2 regions of the Kitasatospora sp. NPDC008115 genome follow, and region 1 is predicted to be linked to the other one. Evidence: predicted binding sites of a transcription regulator. Region 1 holds the regulator's gene; the other holds the start of a gene.
What was found. The regulator HrcA, encoded in region 1, represses chaperone genes, less so after heat shock. The targets are predictions, from matches to a motif close to TTNGCACTCNGNNNNNCNGAGTGCNAA.
Positions count from the first base shown of each region.

Region 2: a site for HrcA is predicted at 8,637-8,663, ahead of groES (co-chaperone GroES). Genes of this name have one in related genera too.

Region 1 covers NZ_JBIBHU010000020.1:13,809-28,114, reverse strand. The annotation lists gene ACFZBX_RS24085 (PhoH family protein) at 1-96, opposite strand, end outside; gene ACFZBX_RS24080 (ribonuclease Z) at 275-1,195, opposite strand; gene ACFZBX_RS24075 (histidine triad nucleotide-binding protein) at 1,201-1,554, opposite strand; gene ACFZBX_RS24070 (S41 family peptidase) at 1,662-4,904, opposite strand; gene ACFZBX_RS24065 (16S rRNA (uracil(1498)-N(3))-methyltransferase) at 4,993-5,742, opposite strand; gene dnaJ (molecular chaperone DnaJ) at 5,824-6,969, opposite strand; gene hrcA (heat-inducible transcriptional repressor HrcA) at 7,043-8,077, opposite strand; gene htpX (zinc metalloprotease HtpX) at 8,353-9,273, shown strand; gene ACFZBX_RS24045 (hypothetical protein) at 9,336-9,923, shown strand; gene ACFZBX_RS24040 (DUF2785 domain-containing protein) at 10,038-10,739, shown strand; gene ACFZBX_RS24035 (DUF3097 domain-containing protein) at 10,760-11,593, shown strand; gene ACFZBX_RS24030 (Uma2 family endonuclease) at 11,584-12,141, opposite strand; gene hemW (radical SAM family heme chaperone HemW) at 12,183-13,412, opposite strand; gene ACFZBX_RS24020 (AMP-dependent synthetase/ligase) at 13,473-14,306, opposite strand, start outside.
Region 2 covers NZ_JBIBHU010000007.1:133,205-147,510, forward strand. The annotation lists gene alr (alanine racemase) at 1-379, shown strand, start outside; gene ACFZBX_RS11835 (alpha/beta fold hydrolase) at 376-1,623, shown strand; gene tsaE (tRNA (adenosine(37)-N6)-threonylcarbamoyltransferase complex ATPase subunit type 1 TsaE) at 1,742-2,239, shown strand; gene ACFZBX_RS11845 (hypothetical protein) at 2,364-2,582, shown strand; gene ACFZBX_RS11850 (hypothetical protein) at 2,608-3,240, opposite strand; gene tsaB (tRNA (adenosine(37)-N6)-threonylcarbamoyltransferase complex dimerization subunit type 1 TsaB) at 3,426-4,082, shown strand; gene rimI (ribosomal protein S18-alanine N-acetyltransferase) at 4,142-4,672, shown strand; gene tsaD (tRNA (adenosine(37)-N6)-threonylcarbamoyltransferase complex transferase subunit TsaD) at 4,665-5,753, shown strand; gene ACFZBX_RS11870 (hypothetical protein) at 5,750-6,013, shown strand; gene ACFZBX_RS11875 (polysaccharide deacetylase family protein) at 6,112-7,038, shown strand; gene ACFZBX_RS11880 (methyltransferase domain-containing protein) at 7,014-8,222, opposite strand; gene ACFZBX_RS11885 (hypothetical protein) at 8,248-8,556, opposite strand; gene groES (co-chaperone GroES) at 8,804-9,109, shown strand; gene groL (chaperonin GroEL) at 9,226-10,860, shown strand; gene ACFZBX_RS11900 (LysR substrate-binding domain-containing protein) at 10,992-11,996, shown strand; gene ACFZBX_RS11905 (WhiB family transcriptional regulator) at 12,102-12,428, opposite strand; gene ACFZBX_RS11910 (response regulator transcription factor) at 12,997-13,608, shown strand; gene shbA (RNA polymerase sigma factor ShbA) at 13,926-14,306, shown strand, end outside.

The sequences.
Region 1 (14,306 bases):
CTTCTCGGGGATGACGATCCGGGCGCTGACGCGGCCGTCGTCGGCCGGCTCGGGGCGCGGCTGTCCGTTGGTACGGGTCTGCGATGTGTCACTCATAGGTCGGCGCTGGGGCCTGCCTCATCCCATCCGTGTCTCGTGGTGCCGCTGGGTCTCTCCGGGGCACCAGGGTACGCCGCGCACGTGATCGACGCGGCGGGCGGCGGGGCCGCACCCGATGATGCTGCGGCAGACCGCCCGGGTGGCGCGAGCGGTTTTCCGGACCGTCCGCCGCTGGTCACCGCTGCCGGGGCGGTACTGGTACCCGGGCGAGGTCCTCGGCAAGCACGATCGGGCCGTCGAAATGCTTGCGGGCGTCGGCGAGGTGCTGGCCCAGGTCCGGGTAGCGCTGGGAGAAGTGGGTCAGCACCAGGGTGCGGGCGCCCGCCTCCGCGGCGACCTTGCCGGCCTGGCCGGCGGTGAGGTGGCCGTGCTCCTCGGCGAGCCGGGCGTCGGCGTCGGTGAAGGTGGCCTCGACGACCAGCAGGTCGGCGCCCTCGGCGAGCTCGTGCACGCCCTCGCAGAGCCGGGTGTCCATGACGAAGGCGAACCGCTGGCCGGGCCGGGGCTCGCTGACCTCCTCCAGGGTGACCCGCCGCCCGTCCGCCTCGATCGCTCCGGTCCGCTGGAGCCGGCCGACGTCCGGTCCGCCGATGCCCAGGGAGGCCAGCCGTTCGGGCACCAGCCGGCGCCCGTCCGGCTCGCGCAGCCGGTAGCCGAAGGACTCGACGGGGTGCGAGAGTCGGACGGCGTCCAGCGCGAAGCGGGCGCCGGGGGCCGGCAGCGGGCCGGGCTCCTCGATCGGGCGGGGCCGCAGCACGGCCGTCTCGTGGAAGGCGGTGGCGTGGCGCAGCCGCTCGAAGTACACCTCGCCGGAGGCCGGGAAGTAGACGTCCACCGGGTGCGGGACGCGGTCGAGGTTGATCCGCTGGATCACCCCGGCGAGGCCCAGGCTGTGGTCGCCGTGGAAGTGCGTGACGGCGATCCGGGTGAGCTGGGTGGCGGAGACCCCGGCGCGCAGCATCTGGCGCTGGGTGCCCTCGCCGGGGTCGAACAGCAGGCCCTCGCCGTCCCAGCGCAGCAGGTAGCCGTTGTGGTTGCGGTGCCGGGTCGGCACCTGGCTGGCGGTGCCGAGGACGACGAGTTCGCGCTGCGACACCCCCGTCAGACCATGCTCTCGGTCATCGGCTTGCCGCCGAGCACGTGGACGTGGGCGTGGAAGACCGTCTGGCCGGCGCCGGCGCCGGTGTTGAAGATCAGCCGGTAGTTCTCGACGCCCTCGTCGGCGGCGACCCGGCCGGCCTCGGCGAGCAGCTCGCCGGCGATCTCCGGCTCGTCGGCGGCCAGCGCGGCGGCGTCCGGGTAGTGGGCGTGCGGGATGACCAGGACGTGCAGCGGGGCCTTCGGCGCGATGTCGCGGAAGGCGAGCACCCGCTCGGTCTTGCGCACCACGGTGGCCGGGATCTCGCCCGCCACGATCTTGCAGAACAGGCAGTCGGACTGCGGCTCGCCGGCCATCGGGGTCTCCTCGCGGGTACTGGTACTGGTCGGTCGGTGCGTACGGCGGCATGCTAGCCGAGGAGCGCCGGAGCGGGAGGCCGGACCGGCCTCCCGCTCCGTGCCCGCTACCGGTGCCCCGGTACCGCCGGCGGGGTCTTCGCCGGACGCTCGGCGAGCGCCTCCAGGGCCAGCCGGACCCCCTCGGCGAGCTGCGGGTCCTCCCCCGCCGCCCAGGCGTGCGGCGGGAACGGCACCTCGACGTCCGGGTCCACGCCGTGGTTCTCCAGGCCCCAGCCGACCCGCTCCGACCAGAACGCGTACTTCGGCTGGGTCACCAGGGTCCCGTCCACCAGCGAGTACCGGCTGTCGATGCCGATCACCCCGCCCCAGGTACGGGTGCCGACCACCGGGCCGATGCCCAGCGCCTGGATGGCCGCGTTGACGATGTCGCCGTCCGAGCCGGAGTACTCGTCGGCCAGGGCGACGACCGGCCCGCGCGGGGCGTCCTCGGGGTACGGCGACGGGTTGGCGATGTCGCGGGCCACGCCCCAGCCGACGATTCGCCGGGACAGCTTCTCGATCACCAGCTGCGAGGTGTGCCCGCCCCGGTTGCCCCGGATGTCGACGATCACGCCCTCCCTGGCCATCTCCGAGCGCAGGTCCCGGTGGATCTGCGCCCAGCCGGTGGTCTGCATGTCGGGGATGTGCAGGTAGCCGAGCCGGCCCCCGGACAGCTCGCGCACCGCGGCCCGCCGGCCGGCCACCCAGTCGTGGTAGCGCAGCGCCTCGTCGTCGGCGAGCGGCACGATCACCGGGTGCCGCCGGTCGGTGCCGTCCTTGCCGGCCACGGTCAGCTCCACCGGCTGCCCGGCGGTGCCCGCCAGCAGCGGCGCCGGGCCGGTGACCGGGTCCACCGGGCGGCCGTTGACCGCGAGGACGGCGTCCCCCGGGCGGATCGCCGCGCCGGGCGCGGCCAGCGGCGAGTGCGCCCGCGGGTCCGAGGACTCGCCGGGCAGGATGCGGGCGATCCGCCACACCTCGCCGTCCCTGACCAGGTCGGCGCCGAGCAGGCCCTGCCGGCGGGCCGCCTCGGTGTGCGCCCCGGGCGGCACCACGTACGCGTGCGAGGTGCCCAGCTCGCCGTGCACCTCCCAGAGCAGGTCCACCAGGTCGTCGTGCGAACCGAGCCGTTCCACCAGCGGGCGGTAGCGGGCCAGCACCCCGGCCCAGTCCACCCCGGCGAGGTCCGGGTGCCAGAAGTTGTCCCGCATCAGGCGGCCGTTCTCGTCGTACATCTGCCGCCACTCGGCCGCCGGGTCGACGGTCACCCGCAGCCGGTCCAGGTCGACGTCGGCCTCCTCGTCCTCGCCGGAGGCCTTGTGGCCGGCGGGCAGGATCCGCAGCTCGCCCTCGTCCAGCACGGCCAGCCGGGTGCCGTCGCCGCTCACCGCGAACGCGTCCAGGCCGTCGACCAGCTGCTCGGCCCGGCGCTTGCGGAAGTCGAAGCGCTCCAGGGTGGGCCGCGGGCGCTCGTCCTCCAGCGAGGCCGCCTCGTCGCCCAGCTCGCCGACCAGCGGGACGCGCGTCCACAGCACCCCGTCCTTGGCGGCCCGCAGGGTGCCGAACCGGCCGCCCTCCACCGGGAACGGCACGATCCGGTCGGCGATGCCGTCCAGGTCGACCCGGGTCACCGGCGGCGCGTCGGCCCCGCCCTCCTCGCCGTCCGTCCGCTTGCCGCGGGGCTCGTCGTCCTCGCCGCCGACCGGCCGCCCGGCCCGGCTCGGCCCGAACGGGGACGGCGTGTCGGCGGCCAGCGTGATCAGGTACGGGCGGCAGCCGTTGGGGAACGACAGGTCGAAGACGTGCGAGTCGTACACCGGGTCGAAGTTGCGCACCGAGAGGAACGCCAGGTGCCGGCCGTCCGCGGTGAACGCCGGCGAGGTGTCGATGAAGCGCTGCGGGGTCGCCTCGGAGACCGTCCTGGTGGCCAGGTTGGCCAGCACGATCTGGCGCAGCGACCACGGCCCGAGGGCCGGCTGCGACCAGGCCAGCCACGCCGAGTCGGGGCTGAACGCCAACCCGCTGACCTCGCCGTCGGCGCTGCGCGCCAGCTCGTGCACGGCCCCGTCGGCCAGCGAGACCAGCAGCACCCGGCCGTCGTGCGAGCCGGCCGCCAACTGCTTGCCGTCCGGCGACACCAGCAGGGTGCGGACCCGCCCGAGGAGGCCCGCGGCCAGCCGGCGGCGCTCGGCTCCGAGCACGGCGGGCGCGTACTCGATCGCGTCCTCGCCCTCGGCGTCGGTCACCCAGACCACGCCCTGGGCGGCGTCCTCGCCCGCCGCGCCCGGCACCACCCGGGCCAGCCGACCGCGTACGCCCGGCGTCTCGTCCAGCACCCTGGCCGGTCCCTCGCGGTGGGTCAGCCAGTGCACGGTGCCGCGCACCACCACCGCGCCGGCGCGGCCGGTGCGGTCCGGGGCGACGCCCTCCAGCCAGTAGGCGGCGGAGACCGGGCGGGGGCGGCGGCCGGCCCGCGGGCCGGCCGGACCGACCTCCAGGCGGCGCGGCTCGGCGCCGGCCAGGTCCTCCAGCAGCCACACCTCCCCGGCGCCGTGCCAGACCACCCGGGTGCCGTCGGTGGCGGCGTCGCGGGCGTAGAAGCCCTCCGGGGAGGTGCCGTGGCGGCGCAGGTCGGAGCCGTCCGGGAGGCTGGAGTACAGCGCGCCGACGCCCTCGTGGTCGGAGAGGAAGGCGATGCGCTCCCCCACCCACAGCGGCGACTCGATGTTGCCGACCAGCTCCTCGTGGACGCGCTCGAAGCGCTCGGCGCCGATCCACAGCCTTCCGGCCCGCCCGCCCCGGTACCGCTTCCACCAGGCCGGTTCCACGCCGAACGCGGAGACCAGCAGCGCCCGGTCGCCGCCCGGCTCGAAGGCCAGCCCGCCGACCGGCCCGTACGGCAGCCGCACCGGCTCGCCGCCGTCCAGCGGCACGGCGTGCGCCCAGGTGCGGCGCAGCGAGGCCTGCCCGGCGGCGGTGGTGGCGATCGGGCGGCCGTCCGCCGTCCAGCCGCGCAGCTGGGTCTGGGCGTCGCCCCAGTAGGTGAGCCGTCGGGACGGGCCGCCGTCCACCGGCGCGAGGTGCACCTCGGGGGCGCCGTCCCGGGTCGAGGTGAACGCGACGTACCGGCCGTCCGGGGAGAACCGGGGGCGGCGGACCGGGACGTGATCGGCCGTCAGCCGCCAGGCCCGGCCGCCGTCCAGCGGGGCGAGCCACACGTCGTTCTCGGCCACGAAGGTGATCAGGTCACCGTGCAGGTGCGGGTGGCGCAGATAGGCGCCCACGGGAGTGCTCTCGGGTTCGCTCACACCCGTCACCCTAGGCACGGGCCGCCCCGCGCGCCGGGACTTTCCCGACCACGGCCCCCCTGCGGGGGACGCCGCCGGGGAACCGGTGCTACGACCAGCGGCCGGTGCGGCCCAGCAGCAGCGCGCCGGCCGCCACCCCGGCGGTGGAGGTGCGCAGAACCGAGGGGCCGAGCCGGTACGGCTTGGCCCCGTCCGCGGCGAAGGCGGCCAGCTCCTCCGGGGAGACCCCGCCCTCCGGGCCGACCACCAGCACCAGGTCCCCGGTGTCCGGCAGCGCGGCGCCGGCCAGCGGCTCGGCGCCCTCCTCGTGCAGCACGGCCGCGAACGCGGCGCCGATCAGCACCGGGGCCAGCTGCCGGGTGGTCATCACGTCGCGGACCACGGGGAAGCGCAGCCGGCGGGACTGCTTGCCGGCCTCCCGCGCGGTGGCCCGCCACTTGGCGAGCGCCTTGCCGCCGCGCTCGCCCTTCCACTGGGTGATGCAGCGCGAGGCCGCCCAGGGGATCACCACGTCCACGCCGACCTCGGTCATGGTCTCCACGGCCAGCTCGCCCCGGTCGCCCTTGGGCAGCGCCTGGACGACGACGATCCGCGGCCGCGGCTGCGGCTCCTCGCGCACGGCCGCCACCGTCACCTCGATCGCGTCCTTGCCGAGGACCCGCGCGACGGTGCCGTCCACGCCGAGGCCGAGGCCGTCCGTCAGGGTGACCGCCTCGCCCGGCTCCAGCCGCTTCACGGCGGCCGCGTGCCGGCCCTCCGGCCCGTCCAGCAGCACCAGGGCGCCGGGCGCGGCGGCGGCGATCCGCTCGGTGTCGGCGACGAACACGGGCGCGGTCATGCGGGGAACCTCCGGGGTGGGAAGGGGAACGGGAACGCGAAAGGGGTGCCGAGGAAGCCTCGGCACCCCCGCGCGGGACGGCTACCGGCCGTTGAAGGCGTCCTTCAGCCGGGAGAACAGCCCCTGCTGCCCGGGCGCGAACTGGCCGGAGGGCCGCTCCTCGCCGCGCAGCACCGCCAGGCGGCGCAGCAGGTCCTCCTGCTCGGCGTCGAGCTTGGTGGGCGTCTGCACCTCGACATGCACTATCAGGTCGCCCCGGCCGCCGCCGCGCAGGTGGGTGATGCCCCGGCCGTGCAGCGGGATGGACTGGCCGGACTGGGTGCCGGGCCGGATGTCGACCTCCTCCACCCCGTCCAGGGTCTGCAGCGGCACCTGGGTGCCCAGCGAGGCCGCCGTCATCGGGATGGTGACGGTGCAGTGCAGGTCGTCGCCGCGCCGCTGGAACACCGCGTGGGTGGTCTCGGCGATCTCGACGTACAGGTCGCCGGCCGGGCCGCCGCCGGGGCCGACCTCGCCCTCGCCGGCCAGCTGGATCCGGGTGCCGTTGTCGACGCCGGCGGGGATCTTGACGGTCAGGGTGCGGCGGGCGCGGACCCGGCCGTCGCCAGCGCACTCCGGGCACGGGGTCGGCACGACGGTGCCGAAGCCCTGGCACTGCGGGCAGGGGCGGGAGGTCATGACCTGGCCCAGGAAGGACCGGGTGACCTGGGAGACCTCGCCCTTGCCGCGGCACATGTCACAGGTCTGCGCGGAGGTGCCGGGCGCGGCGCCCTCTCCGCTGCAGGTGGTACAGGTGACGGCCGTGTCGACCTGGAGCTCCTTGGTGGTGCCGAACGCGGCCTCCTCCAGGGTGATCTCCAGGCGGATCATGGCGTCCTGGCCGCGCCGGGTCCGCGAGCGCGGGCCGCGCTGGCCGGAGGCGGCGCCGAAGAAGGCGTCCATGATGTCGGAGAAGCCGAAGCCGGCCGCGCCCGCGCCGAAGCCGCCCGCCCCGCCGCCCCCGCCGTTCGGCGAGAGCGGGTCGCCGCCGAGGTCGTAGACCTGGCGCTTCTGCGGGTCGGAGAGCACCTCGTAGGCGGCGTTGATCTCCTTGAACCGCTCCTGCGTCTTCGGGTCCGGGTTGACGTCCGGGTGCAGTTCGCGTGCCAGGCGCCGGAACGCCTTCTTGATCTCGTCCTGCCCCGCATCCCGTCGGACGCCGAGTACCGCGTAGTAGTCCGTGGCCACCAAATGCTCCGCTTGTTCCGCCTGTAAGTGTGCTTGCGACTTCGGGCACCGTCAGGTCCGACGGTGCTCGTTCCTACGACTCGGCCAGGATCTGGCCCACGTACCGTGCCACCGCTCGCACCGCCCCCATTGTGCCCGGATAGTCCATCCGGGTCGGACCGATCACACCCAGTTTGGCCACGCTTTCGTCGCCCGAACCGTAACCGACCGAGACGACCGACGTGGAATTCAGGCCCTCGTAGGCGTTCTCCCGCCCGATCCGGACCGTCATCCCGGCGTCCGCGGTCTCACCCAGGAGGCGGAGCAGGACGACCTGCTCCTCCAGTGCCTCCAGCACCGGCTGGATGGTCAGCGGGAAGTCGTGGCCGAAGCGGGTCAGGTTGGCCGTGCCGGCCAGCATGATCCGCTCCTCGCTCTGCTCGGCGAGCGTCTCGAAGAGCGTCGCCAGCACCGTCGAGACGGTCGGCCGGTCGGCTGCCTCGAACAGCGCGGGCAGTTCCTCCAGCAGCCCCGGGACGTCCGGGAGCCGCTGGCCCGCGGCCCGCACGTTGACCCGGGCCCGCAGGTCCGCCAGCAGGGTTTCGCCGACGGTGCCCGGGCAGTCCACCAGCCGCTGCTCGACCCGGCCGGTGTTGGTGATCAGGACCAGCATCACCTTCGCCGGGGCCAGCGCGACCAGCTCGATGTGCCGCACCGTGGAGCGGCTCAGCGAGGGGTACTGCACCACCGCGACCTGGCGGGTCAGCTGGGCCAGCAGCCGCACCGTACGGGCGACCACGTCGTCGAGGTCCACCGCGCCGTCCAGGAAGTGCCGGATCGCCCGCCGCTCGGGCGCGCTCATCGGCTTGACCTCGGCCAGCTTGTCGACGAACAGCCGGTAGCCCTTGTCGGTGGGGATGCGCCCGGCGCTGGTGTGCGGCTGGTGGATGTAGCCGTCCTCCTCCAGCGCCGCCATGTCGTTGCGGACGGTGGCCGGGGAGACCCCGAGGTTGTGGCGGTCGACCAGGGCCTTGGAGCCGACCGGCTCCTCCGTCCCCACGTAGTCCTGGACGATCGCGCGAAGCACCGCGAGCTTGCGGTCGTCGAGCTGACGGACCTCACCGGCCATGGGGCACGCACCTCCGTCTTCACGCGTTGTCCGTTGTGACACGCCGTTGTGGCATGTGTCCGCATTCGAGCTGTCCGGGCCGGCCCCGCAGGGCCCCGGTCTTGGCACTCTGAACACCCGAGTGCCAGAACCGTACCTGCCAGTGTAAGGCCCGGGTCCGACGGCAGGAACGGCCCGGCCGGGGTGATCCTGCCCGCAGTTCGCGGCACGCGGGTGATGCCGCGGGCCCGCCCGGGTGGCAGCATCGGAAGCGGACGGCGAACGGAGGAACAGCGATGTCGACCCCGGGCCAGCACACCCGCTTCGCCCCCGACCGCGGCCTGACCGGCCGGATGGTGGGGACGATGTTCCTGATCGGACTGCTGTACGTCGGCTTCACCGGGCTGCTGATCGCCCTGCTGCGCGGCGCCTGGCCGATCATCGTCCTGATCTCCGGCGGCCTGTTCGTCGCCCAGTTCTGGTTCAGCGACAGGATCACCGAGCGGGCCATGGGCGCCCACCGGGTCACCCCGGAGCAGTACCCGCAGCTGCACGGCGCCGTCGACCGGCTCTGCGCGCTCGCCGACATGCCCAAACCCCGGGTCGCCGTCGCCGACAACGACATGCCGAACGCCTTCGCCACCGGCCGCAACCCCCGGAACGCGGTGGTCTGCGTCACCACCGGGCTGCTGCGCCGGCTGGAGCCGGAGGAGCTGGAGGGCGTGCTCGCGCACGAGCTGTCGCACGTCGCCCACCGGGACGTCGCCGTGATGACGGTGGCCGGCTTCCTCGGCGTGCTGGCCGGCGCGATGACCCGGATCGCCATGTACGGCGGCTTCATGGGCGGCGGGCGCAACAGCAACGACTCCAACGCCGCGATCGCCGCGCTGGTGATCCCGCTGGTGTCGATCGCCGTCTACGCGATCAGCTTCCTGCTGACCCGGCTGCTCTCCCGCTACCGGGAGCTGGCCGCCGACCGGGCCGCCGCCCAGCTCACCGGCCGGCCCAGCGCGCTCGCCTCCGCCCTCACCAAGGTGACCGGCCAGATCGCCGCCATCCCGACCAAGGACCTGCGCCGGGCGCAGGCCTACAACGCCTTCTACTTCGCCCCCGCGCTGAGCGCCCGCGAGGCCGCGGCCCAGCTGTTCTCCACCCACCCGAGCCTGGAGCAGCGGCTGGCGCAGCTCGCGAAGATCTCCGCCCGGCTCGGCCGCTGACGCCCCCTGCCACCTGCCACCTGCCACCCGCACCGTCACCCGTCGCCACCGGAAGGACCGCCGTGGGAATCCTGGACGCGCTGTTCGGCCGCAGCAAGCCCGTCAGACCCGACCTCGACCAGTTGTTCGGGGTGCCGTCCGCCGCGCTGACCCTGGAGGCCGGCGCGGGCCTGCGGCCCACCGGGCTCGGCTCGGTCTGCTTCGCCCCGGTCGAGGGCGGGGCCTTCGACGAGGTCGAGCGGCAGGTCCGGGCGCTGCTGGACGCCGACACCGGGCGCGGCGGCGTCCCCGTCGAGGCGTCCACGGACTCCTACGGCTACTCCTGGCTGCTCGCCCGGCACGCCCCCGGGGAGCTGCCGGACCTCGTCAACGACCTGCACGCGGTCAACAGCGAGCTGGAGGCGAACGGCTTCGGGCCGCAGCTGCTCTGCTCGCTGGTCGGCTTCCGGGACGCCGAGGGGCGCCGCCCGCTGGCCCTGGTCTACCTGTACAAGCGCGGCACCTTCTACCCGTTCGCGCCGCTGCCGGGCGGCGGGGAGAAGCGCGACAGCCCGCTGGAGCTCCAGGTCAACGCGATGCTCGGCAACGACCTGCGGCTGGAGAAGGACCTCACCCGCTGGTTCCCGGTCTGGGGCGCGCCGGGGCTGTGAAAATCCGGTGGCCCCGGCCGCCCGGGCCGCCTAGGGTCCGGCCATGATCAACTGGACCGGGATCGAGACCGCCGAACCCCCCCCCCCGAACTGCTCGCCGCCGTCAGCGCCGCGATGCGCTCCCCCGACCCCGAGACCCGCGACACCCACGCCTACGAGCAGCTGTGCCGCTGGGTGCCCCGGCTCACCCCCGAACAGCGCCTGGCCCTCGGCGACGAGATGGCCGAGCGGCTGTCCGACCCCGAGATCCAGGCCCGCACCTTCGCCCCGCTGGTCCTGGCCGAACTCGTCGACGCCGGCGCGTACCGCCCCGCCTGGCTGGACGCCTTCGCCCACTGGTACCCCGCCGAGACCGACCTGCGCGGCTGGGACCCCGGGCTCGGCTGGCTGCACGCCGTCGCGCACGGCGCCGACCTGCTGGGCGCCCTCGGCCGCAGCCCGCTGGTCGCCGACCCGGCGCCCCTGCTGGACCTGGCCCCGGCCCGGCTGCTCGCCCCCACCGACCACGTCCTGGACGCCATGGAGGACGACCGCCTCGGCCGCGCCATCGGCCAGGTCCTCACCCGCCCGGAGCTGACCGAGCGGCAGGCGCTGGCCTGGCTCGACCCGATCGCCGCCACCGGCCGCCGCAAGCCCGGCGTCGTCCCCGCGACCGTCTCCAACACCCTGCGCACCCTGCGGGTGGTGTACCTGCTCGCCGACCGCGGGGTGCGCCCGGTCCCGGGCGCCGAGCCGGTGGCGCTGCGCCACACCGACGCCCTGCGCGGGCGACTCGCCGAGGTCCTGGCGATCAACACCTCGTACTACCTCGGCTGACGCCTCGTAGACTGCGTGGAATGCGCAGCCGCCAGTACGGACCCGACCTGACCCCGCCGTGGAAGAAGCAGGCCCCCGCGCCGGAGGTGCCCGCCGAGCGGGACCTGGTGGTCGAGGAGGCGGCGACCGGCTTCTGCGGGGCGGTGGTGCGCTGCGAGAAGACCGCCGAGGGCCTCACCGTCACCCTGGAGGACCGGTTCGGCAGGCACCGGGTCTTCCCGATGGTGCCGCGCGGCTTCCTGCTGGAGGGCCGGACGGTCACCCTGGTCCGGCCCGCCGGCCCCGCGCCCGCCCGCACCCCGGGACGCACCGCCTCCGGCTCGGTCGCCGTCCCCGGCGCCCGCGCCCGGGTGGCCCGTGAGTCGCGGATCTACGTCGAGGGCCGGCACGACGCCGAGCTGGTGGAGCGGGTCTGGGGCGACGACCTGCGGATCGAGGGCGTGGTCGTGGAGTACCTGGAGGGCGTCGACGACCTGCCCGCGATCGTCGCCGACTTCGCCCCCGGCCAGGGCCGCCGCCTCGGCGTCCTGGTCGACCACCTGCTCCCGGGCACCAAGGAGCACCGCATCGCCGCCCGGGTCACCGGCCCGCACGTGCTGGTCGTCGGCCACCCCTACATCGACGTCTGGCAGGCCGTGAAGCCCTCCTCGGTGGGCATCCCCGCCTGGCCCGCCGTCCCCCGCGGCGAGGACTTCAAGCTCGGCACCTGCCGCCGCCTCGGCTGGCCCGAGGACACCCCCGCCGCCTGGAAGCGCATCCTGTCCAAGGTCGACTCCTACAAGGACCTGGAACCCGACCTGCTGGGCCGCGTCGAGGAGCTGATCGACTTCGTCACCCTCACGGGTCAGGAATAGGTCCGGAACTCCGAGGTGTCGAGAACAACGCCCAGCAGGTCCAACGGGACCGGTTCGCCGAACTTGGTGGTCCGCTCGGCCACATAGTCCGGCGCTCCCGAGGCGCCGACCGGGGTGGGCTCGGTCAGCAGGACGCAGAGGCCCTTGATCGGATCGACGATCAGATAGGCCGGAACGGCGCCCTCCGCGTAGAGCTCCCGTTTGGTCCGGTAGTCGCGCAGCACGCTGGTCTTCGACACGACCTCGACGACCAGCGCCACGGCCGGCGCGGGAACCAGCCGCCCGGGCCCCTCGGCAGCCCCCCGCTCAAGCACCACCAGGTCCGGCTGCGGCTCGCTGGCATCGGCGGGGAACGCCACGTCCTGCGTCTGGAGCCGGTGCCAGCGCGCCCGCGGAATCTGGTCGACGATCGACTCGACGATGAGGTTGTGAGCCAGGTCCGGCCCCGCCATCATCACGATTTCCCCCCTGATGAGCTCGGCCTTGAAGCCTTCCGGGACCTCCAGGTTTTCGAAGATCCCAGTCATCCGGTCATCGATGGCGGTCATTTTCGCGCTCCCTCCGACGGCTGACACCACGTTAACGACACTCAGTCCACCAGGTCACGCACCACCGCGTCGGCCAGCAGGCGGCCCTGGAGGGTGAGGGCGGCGCGGCCGTGCTCGTAGGGGGCGGGGGCGAGGAGGCCGTCGGCGAGGGCGCGGGCGGCGGCCTCGCGGCCGGCGGCGGTGAGGAGGCCGAGCGGGATGCCCTCGGCGAGGCGCAGTTCCAGCAGGACGCGCTCGACCCGGCGGTCCTCGGCGGTGAGGCGTTCGCGGCCCTGGGCGGGGGTGCGGTGCTCGGCGAGGGCGCGGGCGTAGGCGGCCGGGTGCTTGGCGTTCCACCAGCGCACGCCGCCGACGTGGCTGTGCGCGCCGGGGCCGGCACCCCACCAGTCGCCGCCGGTCCAGTACAGCTCGTTGTGGCGGCAGCGGCCCTCGGGGGTGGTGGACCAGTTGGAGACCTCGTACCAGGAGTAGCCGGCGGCGCTCAGCGCCTCCTCGGCGATCAGGTAGCGGTCGGCGTGCACGTCGTCGTCGATCATCGGCAGTTCGCCGCGCCCGACCCGGGCGGCCAGCCGGGTGCCCTCCTCGACGATCAGCGAGTAGGCGGAGACGTGGTCGGGGCCGGCGCCGATCGCCGCGTCCAGGGAGGCCCGCCAGTCGTCGTCGGACTCACCGGGGGTGCCGTAGATGAGGTCGAGGTTGACGTGCTCGAAACCGGCCGCGCGGGCCTCGGCGACGCAGGCCTCGGGGCGGCCGGGGGTGTGGTGGCGGTCGAGCAGCTTCAGCACGTGCGGGCGGGCGGACTGCATGCCGAAGGAGATCCGGTTGTAGCCTCCCTCGCGCAGTTCCGCCAGGTACGCGGGGCCGACGGACTCCGGGTTGGCCTCGGTGGTCACCTCGGCGCCGTCGGCGAGCCCGAACTCGTCGCGGATCGCGGCGAGCATCCGCACCAGGTCGCGGGCCGGCAGCAGGGTCGGGGTGCCGCCGCCCAGGAAGACGGTGCGCACCGGCGGCGCGTCCGCGCCGAGGACCCGGCGGGCGAGCCGGACCTCGGCGACCACGTTGTCCGCGTACGTCTCCTGGGACGCCACGGTGCCCGAGGAGCGCAGCTCGGTGGCGGTGTAGGTGTTGAAGTCGCAGTAGCCGCAGCGGCTCGCGCAGTAGGGCACGTGCAGGTAGAAGCCGAACGGCCGCGAGCCCAGGCCGTCGAGGGCGTGCGCGGGCAGGGAACCGTCGGACGGCACCGGTTCGCCGTCGGGAAGTGCGGAGGGCATGACCCCATTGTCCCGTACGGCCGGGGTGGTCCCCCCGGCCGTACGGGACGGGCGGGCCGGTCAGGCCTCGTTGGCGCCCGCGTACATCGCGGTGACCGCCTCCGCGTAGGTCCGCTCCACCACCGGGCGCTTGATCTTCAGGCTCGGGGTGAGCTCGCCGTGCTCGACGTCCAGGTCGCGCGGCAGCAGGTGGAACTTCTTGATCGTCTGCCAGCGCTGGAGCCGGCCGTTGAGCCGCCGCACGAAGCCGTCGATCAGCTCACGGGTGCGCGGGTCGGCGACCACCTCGGCGTAGGACTTGCCGGCCAGGCCGTTCTCGGCGGCCCAGGGCATGATCACCGCCTCGTCCAGGCCGATCAGCGCGGTGCAGTAGTTGCGGCCGTTGCCGATCACCAGGATGTTGCTGACGAACGGGCAGGCCGCCTTGAACCTGCCCTCCACCTCGCTCGGCGCGACGTACTTGCCGCCGGAGGTCTTGAACAGGTCCTTCTTGCGGTCGGTGATCCGCAGGAAGCCGTCCGGGGTCAGCTCGCCGATGTCCTCGGTGTGGAACCAGCCGTCCGCCTCCAGCACCTCGGCGGTCTTCTCCGGCAGGTTGTGGTAGCCGCGCATCACGCCCGGGCCGCGCAGCAGGATCTCGCCGTCCTCGGCGATCCGCACCTCGGTGCCCGGCAGCGGACGTCCCACCGTGCCCACCCGGATGTCCTCGGCCCGGTTGACGCTGGAGCCGGCGCTGGTCTCGGACAGCCCGTAGCCCTCCAGGATCGGCACCCCGGCGCCGACGAAGAAGTAGCCGATCTCCGGGGCCAGCGCGGCACTGCCGGACACCGCCCCGCGCAGCCGCCCGCCGAAGGCCGCCCGGATCTTGGCGTACACCAGCTTGTCGGCGAGCGC
Region 2 (14,306 bases), on a different contig from region 1:
GCACGTGCCCGGCGGCCACGGCGTCAGCTACGGCCACCACTACACCACCCCCGGCCCGACCACCCTGGGCCTGGTCCCGGTCGGCTACGGCGACGGCATCCCCCGGCACGCCAGCGGCATCGGCCCGGTGCAGATCGACGGCAAGTGGCGCACCGTGGCCGGCCGGGTGGCGATGGACCAGTTCGTCGTCGACCTCGGCGGAGACACCCCGCCGATCGGCGACGAGGTGCTGGTCTTCGGCAACGGCGACCGCGGCGAGCCCACCGCCGAGGACTGGGGCCGCGCCTGCGGCACCATCTCCTACGAGATCGTCACCCGGATCGGCTCCCGGGTGCCGCGCCGCTACGTCGGCGCCCTGGACGGGGACCCGCTCGGATGAGCGGGCAGCCCGGCGCCGACCCGGTCGAGGCGGTGAGCGGCGTGGCCCGTGCCGTCAAGGCGGCCGGGACGGCCACCGGGGTGAGCCGGGCCGGCCTGATCGGCATCTCGGTCGGCGTGCTCGCGGCCGGCGCAGCCGCCGGGGTGGCGATCGAACGGCTGACGGTCGGCCGGACGATGCGCCGCCGGGCCCGCGCCGAACTGGACGCCAACGCCCCGTACGGCTCGCTGCGCGGCCGCCCCCGCACCGTTGCCGCCCCCGACGGCACCGGGCTGTACGTCGAACTGGACGGACTGGCCGCGGCGGACGAAGCCGACCCGGCCGAAGCCGAGCCCGACGAAGCCGAGCCCGACGGCGCGCCCGAGCCGCTGACCGTGGTCTTCTGCCACGGCTACTGCCTGAACCAGGACAGCTGGCACTTCCAGCGCGCCGCCTTCCGCGACGGTGTGCGCCTGGTCTTCTGGGACCAGCGCAGCCACGGCCGCTCCGAGCGCTCCCGCTCCTTCCTGGCGGGCGAGCCCGCGGGCATCGACCAGCTGGGCGGCGACCTCAAGGCCGTGCTCGACGCCGTCGCGCCGACCGGGCCGCTGGTGCTGGTCGGCCACTCGATGGGCGGCATGACGGTGATGGCGCTGGCCGACCAGCACCCCGAACTGTTCCGCGAGCGGGTCGCCGGCGTGGCGCTGATCGGCACCCTGGCCGGGAACTGGGACGCCGTCACCTTCGGCCTGCCCCAGGCCGGCGCCCGGCTGTTCCGCCGGGTCGCGCCGGGGATGGTGAAGCTGCTCGGCCGTCAGGTCGACCTGGTGGAGGCGACCCGCCGGCTGGGCACGGACGTCAGCGCCGTCTTCTACCGGCGGTTCTCCTTCGGCGGGAAGGACGTCGACCCGGGCGTGGTCCGGTTCGCCGAACAGATGCTGGACGCCACCCCGATCGACGTGGTGGCCGAGTTCTACCCGGTGTTCTCGGCGCACGAGAAGACCGCGGCCCTCGCCGCCCTGCGCGGCATCCCGGTCCTGGTGCTGACCGGCACCAAGGACCTGCTGACCCCGCCCGGTCACGGCGAGGTGATGGCCGAACAGCTGCCGGGCGCCGAGCTGGTCCTGGTCGAGGACGCCGGGCACCTGGTGATGCTGGAGCGCCCCGACGTGGTCGACGGCCACCTGGCCACCCTCTTCGAGCACGCCGCCCGCTTCCGCGGCGCCGCCCCGCCCCCGGCGCCCCCGGCCGTCGAGCGGACGTAGCCGGCCGGCGGGCCCGGGCCCGGGATCGGGTGCGGGCCGGGGACGGGGATGTGGCACGGTAGCGGGGGCGCCCGAGGGCCGGTGCGCCGCCGTACGGACCGAAGGGCTTGATTCGCGCATGGGCTCGCACGCCACTCTGACCGCCGCCACCCCCGACCGGATGGGCCGGCTCGGCCGGGAGCTGGCCGCGCTGCTGCGACCGGGTGACCTGGTGCTGCTCTCCGGCGAGCTGGGCGCGGGGAAGACCACGCTGACCCGGGGCCTCGGCGAGGGGCTCCAGGTGCGCGGCGCGGTCACCTCGCCGACCTTCGTGATCGCCCGGGTGCACCCGTCGCTGGTCGGCGGTCCGGCGCTGGTGCACGTCGACGCGTACCGGCTGGGCGGGGACCTCGACGAGATGGAGGACCTCGACCTGGACGTCTCGCTGCCCGAGTCGGTGGTGGTGGTCGAGTGGGGCGAGGGCAAGGTCGAGCGGCTCTCGGAGGACCGTCTTGAGGTCCGGATCGAGCGGGCCGTCGGCGCCGAGGCGGCGGGCGGCGACCTGGACCCGCGCCAGGTGAGCCTGACCGGGATCGGCCCCCGCTGGGACGGCGTCGACCTGTCGGTGCTGGCCTGACGGAGCCGGCCGCCGCCGACCGGGTCACGGTTTGCCGACAGGCTGTCGGGAAGGTGTTGCGGTCGGGGTCCCGGGCGTGGTGGGATGGGTTTTGAGGTTAGGTCTGCCTAACTAGGGAGGCGCCATGCCGAGCACCACGCCCGCCCCGGAGCGCGAACCGCGCGGGACCGGGGCCGAGGGGCCCGACCGCAGTGCCGCGGGGGAGCCGATGCGGGCCCTGCTGGCCGCCTGTGCGGCGGCGGAGGCGGTCTCCACCCCGCCCGGGCGCCGCCCGGCCGGGAACGCCCGGCCCGAGGAGCCGCCGGTGGACGGCGGCGCGCACGACACCCGCCGCGCCGCGTAACCAGGAGCCCCCGGACGCCTGCGGGTCAGGCGATCACGACCACCTTGGTGTCCTTCGGCGCGAAGTCCCAGAGCAGTTGGCCGTCGGCCCGGCTGCTGCGGATGCCGCCGGTCTTGGCCTTGGCGTCGCCGCCGCCCCCGATCGCGGACGGCGTCCTCGACGCGGACGTCGTCGGCGCGGCGCCCGGCGTGCCGGTGGCGCCGTCGACGGCCGCGCTGAAGCCGAACACCACGCCGTTCTGCTGGGCGAACCGCACCACGTGCTCGATCTGCTTGCCGTCGGTGCCGGTGCCGGACTGGGTGCGGCTGTACACGGGGTAGCTGCCGGGAGCCGGCTCGACCGTGCCCGGGGCGACCGGGAAGGCGGCCACCACCTGCGGGGTCTTCTTCGGGTCGATCAGCCAGACGTAGTGCGTGCTGACGGAGTAGACGACCCGCAGCCCGGTGCCGGTGCCCGCGGTGGGCAGCGGCGGGACGGTCGGCGTGGGCGTGGTGGTCGGGGTGGCCGAGGCGGCCGGCCCGCTGGCCGAGGCGGAGGTGCTCGCGCCGGGATCGGCGGCGACCGCGCGGTCCTGCGCGCCGTTGGCCTGGAACGCCAGCAGGCTCACCACCGCCAGGGCCCCCAGGGTCAGCCCCGTGACCACCACTCCAGGACCCATCTTCGCCACGTGTGCTCCCACCGCCGTCCCAAAACCGTCGGCCCCATCGTGCCAGGTTCGCCCGTCCGGTCCGCATCGCGTCGGACGTGTGTTCCGCCGTGGGACCGGTTTTCGATCGGGCGGCGCACACCCGCCCCGGGCACGGGCCACGACGGGCCACCGCCCGACCGGTCTAACCTTGACCCGTGCTGCTGCTCGCGTTCGACACCGCTACCCCCGCCGTCACCGCCGCCGTCCACGACGGCACGGCCGTCCTCGCCGAGACCGACCAGGTCGACGCCAGGCGCCACGGCGAACTGCTGCTGCCCGCGATCGACCAGGTGCTGCGGGCGGCCGGTGTGGACAAGCACCGGCTGACCGACATCGCCGTGGGCGTCGGCCCGGGCCCGTACACCGGCCTGCGGGTCGGCCTGGTGACCGCCGCCGCGCTGGGCCACGCCCTGGGCCTGCCGGTGCACGGCGTCTGCACCCTGGACGCGATCGCCCACCGGGCCCGCGCCGAGGGCCTGGCCGGCGAGCCGTTCACGGTGGCCACGGACGCGCGCCGCAAGGAGGTCTACTGGGCCGCGTACGACGCCGAGGGCCGCCGCACCGAGGGTCCTTCGGTGGACCGCCCGGGCGAGCTGACGCCGCCGGCGCGCTCGGTCGGCGCCGGTGCGCTGCTCTACCCGGACGCCTTCCCCGGCGCGCACGGCCCCGAGCACGTCTCGGCCGGCGCGCTCGCCGGCTTCGCCGCCGCCGAACTGGCCGCCGGCCGGGCCCTGCTGCCCAACGCCCCGCTCTACCTGCGCCGCCCGGACGCCCAGGTGCCGGCCGGCTACAAGGCGGTGCTCCCGGCGTGACCGGCCCGAGCACCGACGGGGCCGTGCGCACCGCCGTCCCCGCCGCCACGCTGCGCCCGATGCGCTGGTGGGACATCGCTCCGGTGCTGGCGCTGGAGCTGGAGCTGTTCCCCGAGGACGCCTGGTCGGCCGGCATGTTCTGGTCCGAGCTGGCCGACGCCCGCCCCGGCGGCACCCGCCACTACACCGTCGCCGTCACCCCGGACGGCACGGTCGTCGGCTACGCCGGGCTGATGGCGGTGGCCGGCGAGGGCGATGTGCAGACCATCGCGGTGAACGGCCGCCACCAGGGCGCCGGGCTCGGCGCGGCGCTGCTCGCCGACCTGGTCCGGGAGGCCGCCCGGCGCGGCTGCGCGGACCTGCTGCTGGAGGTGCGGGTGGACAACCTCCGCGCCCAGCGGCTCTACGAGCGCTTCGGGTTCGAGCCGGTCGGCATCCGGCGCGGCTACTACCAGCCCGCCAACATCGACGCGCTGGTGATGCGCCTCGACCCCGCGGCCGCCGCCGTCGACGGTGCCGCCCCCGAAGACCTCGACGAACCCGCGGACGACCCGCGACCGGACGTGAAGAAGGACACCCCCCATGGCTGACGAACCGCTCGTTCTCGGCATCGAGACCTCCTGCGACGAGACCGGCGTCGGCATCGTGCGCGGCACCACGCTGCTCGCCGACGCGGTGGCCTCCAGCGTCAACGACCACGCCCGGTTCGGCGGCGTCGTTCCCGAGATCGCCAGCCGGGCGCACCTGGAGGCGATGGTCCCCACCATCGAGCGCGCCCTGGACACCGCGGGCGTCAAGGCGAGCGACCTGGACGGCATCGCGGTCACCGCGGGCCCCGGCCTGGCCGGGGCGCTGCTGGTCGGCGTGAGCGCCGCCAAGGCGTACGCGTGGGCCCTGGACAAGCCGCTGTACGGTGTCAACCACCTCGCCTCGCACATCTGCGTGGACCAGCTGGAGCACGGCCGGCTGCCCTCCCCGACGATGGCCCTGCTGGTCTCCGGCGGGCACTCCTCGCTGCTGCTCAGCGAGGACATCACCAGCGACGTGCGCCCGCTCGGCGCGACCATCGACGACGCGGCCGGCGAGGCCTTCGACAAGGTGGCCCGGGTGCTCGGGCTCGGCTTCCCCGGCGGCCCGGTGGTGGACCGCACCGCCCGCGAGGGCGACCGGAAGGCGATCGCCTTCCCGCGCGGCCTGACCGGCCCCAAGGACCCGGAGTACGACTTCTCCTTCTCCGGCCTGAAGACCGCCGTCGCCCGCTGGGTGGAGGCCAGGCGCCGGGCCGGCGAGGACGTGCCGGTCGCCGACGTCGCGGCGTCCTTCCAGGAGGCGGTCACCGATGTGCTGACCCGCAAGGCGGTCAAGGCCTGCAAGGACAACGGCGTCGACCACCTGATGATCGGCGGCGGCGTCGCGGCCAACTCGCGGCTGCGCGAGATGGCTCAGCAGCGCTGCGACAAGGCCGGCATCCGGCTGCGGGTGCCGCGCCCCGGCCTGTGCACCGACAACGGCGCGATGGTCGCCGCGCTCGGCTCCGAGATGGTCTGGCGCGACCGCGCGCCGTCCTCCCTCGACCTGTCGGCGGACTCCTCGCTGCCCGTCACCGAGGTCCACGTCCCGCACACCGACTTCCACGGGCAGGCCTACCTGGCGCTGGGCGGGCAGGCGTGACCACCACCGCCGCGATGTGGGAGGCCCGGGCCGCCGACGGGCGGGGCGCCGAGCTCTCCGCCTGGGCCAGGGAGACCGCGCTGCCCGCGCTGCGCGGCCGCCCCGGACTGCTGCGCGCCGAGCTGTTCGCCGCCCCCGGCGAGAGGGTGCTGCTGATCACCTGGTGGTCCGGCGAGCCGGTGCCGGTCGCCGATCCGCCCGCCGACCTGCTGGGCCGTCCGGTGCACCGCTGGTCCTTCACCAGCGAGCACGTGGAGTAGCCCGCCGTAGTCGTTCGCACGCCCGACCGGGAACCGAACGCCCGACCGTTACCGTGCTAACCAGCGCGATCGCTGGACGGAACGGGGAGCACGGCGCGGTGAACAGCTACGGGTGGAGCAGGACGACGGCGTACGCGGTGGGGGCGGCGGTCCTGCTGGCCACCGCCACCGGGTGCGCGGGCGGGGGTGACAGCGGCGCCGCCTCCGCCGCCCTGACGGCACCGGGCGGCACCGCCGACCCGGCCCGGTCCGCCGCCCCGTCGCGGCCGCAGGGCGCGCCCACCCCGCCGCCGAGCGCGCCCCCCGCCCCGGCCGCCGGCGACGCCGCCGCCTGGGCCAAGTGGAACCTCACACCGCTGCCGCCGGCGCCCCCCGCGCCCGCCGACAAGCCGGTGAAGCTCCGGCGGACCGGACCGGTCCCGGTGTTCAGCGAGGTGAGGACCGACGACAAGGTGGTCTTCCTCACCATCGACGACGGCGCCGAGAAGGACCCGGCGTTCGTCGAGATGCTGACCGACCTCAAGGTGCCGGTCTCGATGTTCCTGACCCGCGACATCGTCAAGGACGACTACGGCTACTTCAAGCGGCTCCAGGCGCTCGGCAACCACGTCCACAACCACACCTCGGGCCACGCCCAGCTGAGCAGGGCGGCCCCGGAGAAGCAGAAGGCCGAGGTCTGCGACGCCCAGGACGCGCTCACCCGGCAGTACGGCACCCCGCCGCTGCTGTTCCGCCCGCCGTACGGCGACGGCGCCCACACGCCGGCGCTCAACGCCGTGGTGCGGCAGTGCGGGCCGGGGGCGATCGTGCTGTGGCGCGAGTCGATGCAGATCCACGACATGCAGTACCAGGCGGCGGACCGGAAGCTGCGGCCCGGCGACATCGTGCTCGCCCACTTCCGGGGCCCGAAGGACCTCAAGGGCGAGACGATGACGCAGATGTTCGGCGAGCTGCTGGCCAGGATCCAGGAGCAGGGCTTCGCGGTGGCCCGGCTGGAGGACTACATCGAGGCGCCGGCCGCCTGAACGGCCGCGGCCGGGCCGGTCACCGGCCGGCCGAGCATCATCAGCGGGCCGTGGTCGGTGCGGCTGAGGATCACCGTGACGGTGTTCGGGCCGGCCGGCTTCAGCTGGCGGCGCAGCTCCTCCGGGGTGATCGCCATCCCGCGCTTCTTGATCACCACCGTGCCGACGCCCCGCTCGCGCAGCAGCGCCTTGAGCCGCTTGATGTGGAACGGCAGCACGTCGGTCAGCTCGAAGCCGTGTGCGTAGGGCGTGTCGACCAGCTCGTCCGAGGTGACGTAGGCGATCTTCGGGTCGATCAGCCGCCCGTTCACCCGCTGCGCCACCTCGGCGACCAGGTGGGCGCGGATCACCGCGCCGTCCGGCTCGTACAGGTAGCGGCCGACCGGCCCGGCCGGCGGGTCGGGCAGGTCGCCGCCGGTGAGGCTGGCCCGCTGCGGCAGCAGGGTGGCGCGGTGCGGGCGCTCGGCCCGGGTGCCGAACCAGAGCACCGCCTCCTTGACGTCGCCGTGGTCGGAGACCCACTCGGCCTCGGCGTCGGCGGGCACCGCCTCGTGCGGGATGCCGGGGGCCACCTTCAGCGCGCCGACCGGGGTGCGCCGGCCGGCCTCGATCGCCCAGGAGAGCGGCGGCGCGTACGCCTCGGGGTCGAAGACCCGGCCGCGCGAGGTGCGCCGGGCCGGGTCGGTGAAGACCGCGTCGAAGCCGGTGACGTCCACGTCGGCGACGTCCGCGCAGCGCACCTCGACCCGGTCGGCCAGGCCCAGGGCGGCCGCGTTGGCGGCGGTGGCGGCGCAGGCGGCCGGGTCCTTGTCGACGGCGAGCACCTCGACGCCGGCCCGGGCCAGCGCCAGCACGTCCCCGCCGATCCCGCAGCAGAGGTCGGCCAGCCGCTTCACCCCGAGGTCCGCGAACCGGCGGGCCCGCCACTCGGCGACCTCGCGCCGGGTGGACTGCTCGACGCCGTTGGGCGTGAAGTACATGAGGTCGGCGTCGGCGCCGAACTTGGCCCGGGCCCGCTGCCGCAGCCGGGCCTGCCCGAAGGCGGCCGACACCAGTTCGGCGGGGTGCTCCTTGCGCAGCCGGGTGGCCAATGCCAGCTCCTCCCCGGGCGCGAAGTCGCGCAGTTCGGCGAGCAGGGCCTGGCCCCGGTCGGTCAGCAGGGGCCGCAGGTCGTCGTTCTCCACGGGCCCATTCTCGCCGCCCGGACCGTCAGACCGGCAGCTGGAACCAGAGGAGCGCGGTGAACGGGGCGAGCAGCGCGGCGAGGGGCGTCAGCCGCCGGCCGGCCCGCCAGGTGAGCCGGGCGACGACGACGGCCGGCGCCAGTGGAAGGACGAGGCCCAGTGAGGCGAGCAGCATGAGCGGCTCGGAGGCGTCGCTCATGGCCATCCCCAGCAGCACGGCGAAGGCGGCGAAGCCCATCAGGGCGGTGACACCGCCGACCAGGGGCAGGGTGACGAGGGCGAGCAGCAGGTCGCGGTGGCGCGACGGGACGGCGTGCGCGGTGGTCTCGGTCATGGACCGAGTCTGCGGTCCGCGCTCGCCCTCGCACATGAGTACGGCTACTCATCCGCAACACGGGTCCGCCGGGCGCGTCGTTGGCACTCTGGTTGACTGAGTGCTAACCGCGGCCTATGGTCGTCCTAGCACTCCCCACCGGGGGAGTGCTAACGCGAGAATGCGTGTCTGACCCCCGCGACGGCAGATGCGCGAGTTCGCCCCTACCCGTTAGAAAACCCCGTAATCTCCGAAGGGGAGCTCGGACGTGACCACCAGCAGCAAGGTTGCCATCAAGCCGCTCGAGGACCGCATTGTGGTCCAGCCGCTCGACGCCGAGACCACCACGGCCTCCGGCCTGGTTATCCCGGACACCGCCAAGGAGAAGCCCCAGGAGGGCGTCGTCCTGGCCGTCGGCCCGGGCCGCTTCGAGGACGGCCAGCGTCTGCCGCTCGACGTCGCCGTGGGTGACATCGTCCTGTACTCGAAGTACGGCGGCACCGAGGTGAAGTACCAGGGCGAGGAGTACCTGGTGCTCTCCGCCCGCGACGTTCTCGCCATCATCGAGAAGTAAAGCGTCCTGCCACGCCCCGGATCCGTGTCCCTAGTGACAGGGGACCGGGGCGTGGCTGTTGGTTCACGTAGTCGAGCGGCCGCCGCGACGGCCGCACCCCCGAGGGAATAGGGAACATGGCGAAGACCCTGCAGTTCGACGAGGACGCCCGCCGCTCGCTGGAGCGCGGTGTCAACAAGCTGGCCGACACCGTCAAGGTGACCATCGGCCCCAAGGGCCGCAACGTCGTCATCGACAAGAAGTTCGGCGCCCCGACCATCACCAACGACGGTGTCACCATCGCCCGTGAGGTCGAGCTCGACGACCCGTACGAGAACCTTGGCGCGCAGCTCGTCAAGGAGGTCGCCACCAAGACCAACGACGTCGCGGGTGACGGCACCACCACCGCCACCGTGCTGGCCCAGGCCCTGGTCAACGAGGGTCTGCGCAACGTCGCCGCCGGCGCCGGCCCGGCCGCCCTGAAGAAGGGCATCGACAAGGCCGTCGCCGCCGTCTCCGAGCACCTGCTGTCGGTCGCCCGCGAGATCGAGGGCAAGGACGACGTCGCCGCCGTCGCCACGCTGTCCGCCCAGGACGCCCAGGTCGGCGAGCTGATCGCCGAGGCGATCGACAAGGTCGGCAAGGACGGTGTCATCACCGTCGAGGAGTCGAACACCTTCGGTGTGGAGCTGGACTTCACCGAGGGCATGCAGTTCGACAAGGGCTACCTGTCGCCGTACTTCGTCACCGACGCGGAGCGTCAGGAGGCGGTCCTCGAGGACCCGTACATCCTGATCAACCAGGGCAAGATCTCCTCCATCCAGGAGCTGCTGCCGCTGCTGGAGAAGATCCTCCAGGGCGGCACCTCCCGCCCGCTGCTGATCATCGCCGAGGACGTCGACGGCGAGGCGCTGTCCACCCTCGTGGTGAACAAGATCCGCGGCACCTTCAACGCGGTGGCCGTCAAGGCCCCGGGCTTCGGCGACCGCCGCAAGGCGATCCTCGGCGACCTGGCCGTCCTGACCGGCGGCACCGTGATCTCCGAGGAGGTCGGCCTCAAGCTCGACCAGGCCGGTCTGGACGTGCTGGGCTCGGCCCGCCGCGTGACCGTCACCAAGGACGACACGATCGTCGTCGACGGTGCCGGCGAGTCCGAGGCCGTGGCCGGCCGCGTCGCCCAGATCAAGGGCGAGATCGCCAACACCGACTCGGACTGGGACCGCGAGAAGCTGCAGGAGCGCCTGGCCAAGCTGGCCGGCGGCGTCTGCGTCATCCGCGTCGGTGCCGCCACCGAGGTGGAGCTCAAGGAGCGCAAGCACCGCCTGGAGGACGCCATCTCGGCGACCCGCGCCGCGGTCGAGGAGGGCATCGTCGCCGGTGGTGGCGCCTCCCTGGTCCACGCCGCCAAGGTGCTGAACGACGGCCTCGGCCTGTCCGGCGACGAGGCCACCGGTGTCGCGGTCGTCCGCAAGGCGCTGCACGAGCCGCTGCGCTGGATCGCCCAGAACGCCGGCCTGGAGGGCTACGTCATCACCTCCAAGGTCGCCGATCTGGAGCAGGGCCAGGGCTACAACGCCGCCACCGGCGAGTACGGCGACCTGGTGAAGGCCGGCGTCATCGACCCGGTCAAGGTCACCCGCTCCGCCCTGGAGAACGCCGCCTCGATCGCCTCCCTGCTGCTCACCACCGAGACCCTCGTGGTGGAGAAGAAGGAGGAGGAGGCCGACAACGGTCACGGCCACTCGCACGGCGGTCACGGCCACTCGCACTGAGGCCGCAGCCACTGACCGCAGGCCCGGTCCGCGCCCCGCGAGGGGTGGCGGGCCGGGCCTGCGGCGTGTTCCACTCTTCAACTATCAGTTGAATTTTGCGTGTTGCAAAGAATCCCTTATATCTTGGGGGCATGATCGAGGCCCGCCACCTGCGCGTCCTGCGTGCCGTCGCCCGCACCGGCTCCTTCTCCGCGGCCGCCCGCGAGCTGGGCTGCACCCAGCCCGCCATCAGCCAGCAGATGAAGGCGCTGGAGAAGTCCGTGGACACCCCGCTGGTGGTCCGTTCGGGCCGCGGGATGCAGCTGAGCGAGGCCGGGAAGGTCCTGCTCAAGCATGCCACCGGGATCCTCGCCGGGCTCTCCGCCGCGGAGGAGGAGGTCGCGGCGATCGCCGGGCTGCGGGCCGGACGGGTCCGGCTGGTGTCCTTCCCGACCGCCAGTTCCACCCTGGTGCCACCGGCGGTCGCCCGGCTGCGGGACAGCCATCCGGGGGTGCGCGTGTCGCTGGTCGAGGCGGAGCCGCCGGAGTCGCTGGCGATGCTGCGCGGCGGCGAGTGCGAGGTCGCGCTCGCCTTCCGCTACCCGCAGGCCCCCGGATCCGCCCTCGCGCCGGCGCCCGCGCCCGCGCACGGCATGCCCCGGGAGGCGCGCGCCGAGGCCAATCTGGAGGCCCAGCAGCTGAGCGCGGGAGCCGACTGGTCCGATCTGGTGGTCACCCCGTTGCTGGACGACCCGCTCGTCGGGCTGCTGCCCGCGGGACACCGGCTGGCCGGGCGCGGCGGGCCGGTGGAACTGGCCGAGCTGGCGGGGGAGCAGTGGATCGCCGGCTGCCCGCAGTGCCGGGGTCACCTGGTGGAGCTGTGCGCGGGCGCCGGCTTCGAGCCGCGGATCGACTTCGCGACCGACGACTACCCGGCGGTGGTCGGGCTGGTGGCCGCCGGCCTCGGGGTGGCGGTGCTGCCCGGGCTGGCGCTGGAGTCGGTGCGCCCCGACGGGGTGGCGCCGGTGGCGGTGCACGCCGTCTCGGGAGCGCCGGCGGTGCGGCAGGTGGTCGCGCTGACCCTGCCGGACCTCGCCGAGGTGCCGGCGGTGGCGCTGATGCTGGAGCGGCTGGCGGGGGCGGCGGCCGGGCGCTGACCCGTCGGCGCGCCGGGCCCGCGGTGGCGCGGGCTCCCGGCCGGGCTCCGGGCGCGCCTCACCCCGGGAAGAAACGTTTCTCCCCGGTGGGGCGAAGCCGGTGTCCTACTGCTGGACCACGCCCGGCGCGGCGAGCGGCACCTCCACCAGGCGGTGGCGCGAACGGCCCATCATCTCCTCGCGTTCGTCCTCGGTCAGGCCTCCCCAGACGCCGTACGGCTCGCGGACGGCCAGTGCGTGCGCGGCGCACTCGGTGCGTACCGGGCAGCGCATGCAGACCTCCTTGGCGCTCGCCTCGCGCGAACTGCGGGCCGCACCCCGCTCGCCCTCGGGGTGGAAGAAGAGCGAGCTGTCCACGCCACGGCAGGCCGCGGAGAGCTGCCAGTCCCAGAGGTCCGCGTTGGGGCCGGGGAGTCGGGAGAAATCTGCCATGGCTCATTCCCTTCAGAGGTCGTCGACCGCGGGCCTCGCCGACGGATTGCGTCGGCGGTGGCGCAGCGGGCGTCCGGCGCGGTGTGGACACCTGGAAATATGACTTACGGCAACTCCATGGACAAGTCACCCACAGAGTGGCACAACAGTCAATGACCATACAAAAGCTCGAAAAACGGGCAAAGTGGGCGTGGCCGCCGGGCCGGTGACCGCCGGGCGCGGATGTGGCATTCGGGTGGCCGACGGGCGCGTGCGGAGCCGCGCGGGTGTGCGGGTTGTACGCCGACCGCGCGCGAGCTGCGCAAAAGTGCGGCGTGTGCACCGCGATGCGGCTGATCGGTAACGGGTCGGCCACGTACAGTGGTGGAGGTGACTCCGAAGGCCGTAACTCATTCGAGTGATGGTCGTTGGAAGTGCGGAGGCGGTTAGCGGACGCCGGACGTCGGGAACGATCGCGGGGAATCTCAGGCGATCAGCACGGAGTCTGTCGCCGATCGGCCGTGTCGGAGAGGTTCGTACCAGCCAGGAGGCTCAACGTGACGCGGATCAGCTGCGGAGGACGACGGTCATGACTTCCGTTCTCGTTTGCGACGATTCCCCGCTCGCCCGCGAGGCGCTTCGCCGCGCGGTCGCGACCGTACCCGGTGTCGACCGGGTCACCACCGCGACGAACGGGGAGGAGGTCCTCCGCCGCTGGGTGGCCGACCGATCCGATCTCGTCCTGATGGACGTCCGGATGCCCGGCCTCGGCGGGGTGGAGACGGTCCGGCGGCTGCTGTCCGCCGACCCGGGTGCCCGGATCATCATGCTCACCGTCGCCGAGGACCTCGACGGTGTCGCCCTCGCGGTCGCCGCGGGCGCCCGCGGGTACCTGCACAAGGACGCCTCGCGCGCCGAACTGCGGGCCACCGTCACCCAGGCGCTCGCCGACCCGACCTGGCGGCTCGCCCCCCGCCGGCTGCGCAGCCCCGACATGGGCGCGGCGCCGACCTTGACGGCGCGTGAGATCCAGGTGCTCGAAGGCATGAGCCACGGCCGCAGCAACGCCGAGATCGGTCGTGAGCTGTTCCTCTCCGAGGACACCGTCAAGACCCATGCCCGGCGCCTGTTCAAGAAGCTCGGCGCCTCGGACCGCGCGCACGCGGTGGCGCTGGGCTTCCGCTGGGGCCTGGTCCGCTGACCGCCGCCGGCGCCGCCGGTTCCGGCACGCTCCGCGCGATTGTCCGCGCGGGGGCGTGTGACGTTACGGTCCCGAGGTTGCACCATGGAGGAGTGGAGCACCTCGGGGACCAGCGGACAGGAACTGCGGCGAACCACGCAGCCGCAGGAGACTCGGCGGACGGCGCCGCGGACGGGACCACCCCGGGCGGTGGGGCGGGAGGCGGGACGGTGCAGGAGTGGCCGGTGGTGCGGACCGGTGCGGCACCGCATAACGTTCCGGTGCACAACTCCGGACGCGGTGCCGCGTTTTCCCGCGCGACCAGGCACCATGGACCGATGCGTGACGACGTGGCCGGGGCTCCCGGTGAGGCGGACCCGGTGGAGGCCGAGCCCTCCGCGCCCGGGCCCGACCCGGCGTACGCGGATCCGGCCGACGGGCCCGGCGCGCTCGCCGCACTGGTCGCGGCCGCCGTCCGCGGCGAGGGGCCGGCGATCGACGCGCTGCTCGCCCACGTCCACCCGCTGGCCCTGCGCTACTGCCGCGGCCGCCTCGTCCGGCTGCCCGGCGGCGCCCGGCACCACGTGGACGACATCGCGCAGGAGGTCTGCGTCGCGGTGCTCTGCGCGCTGCCCCGGTACAAGGACCAGGGGCGCCCCTTCGAGGCCTTCGTCTACGGGATCGCCGCGCACAAGATCGCCGATCTGCAGCGGGCCGCG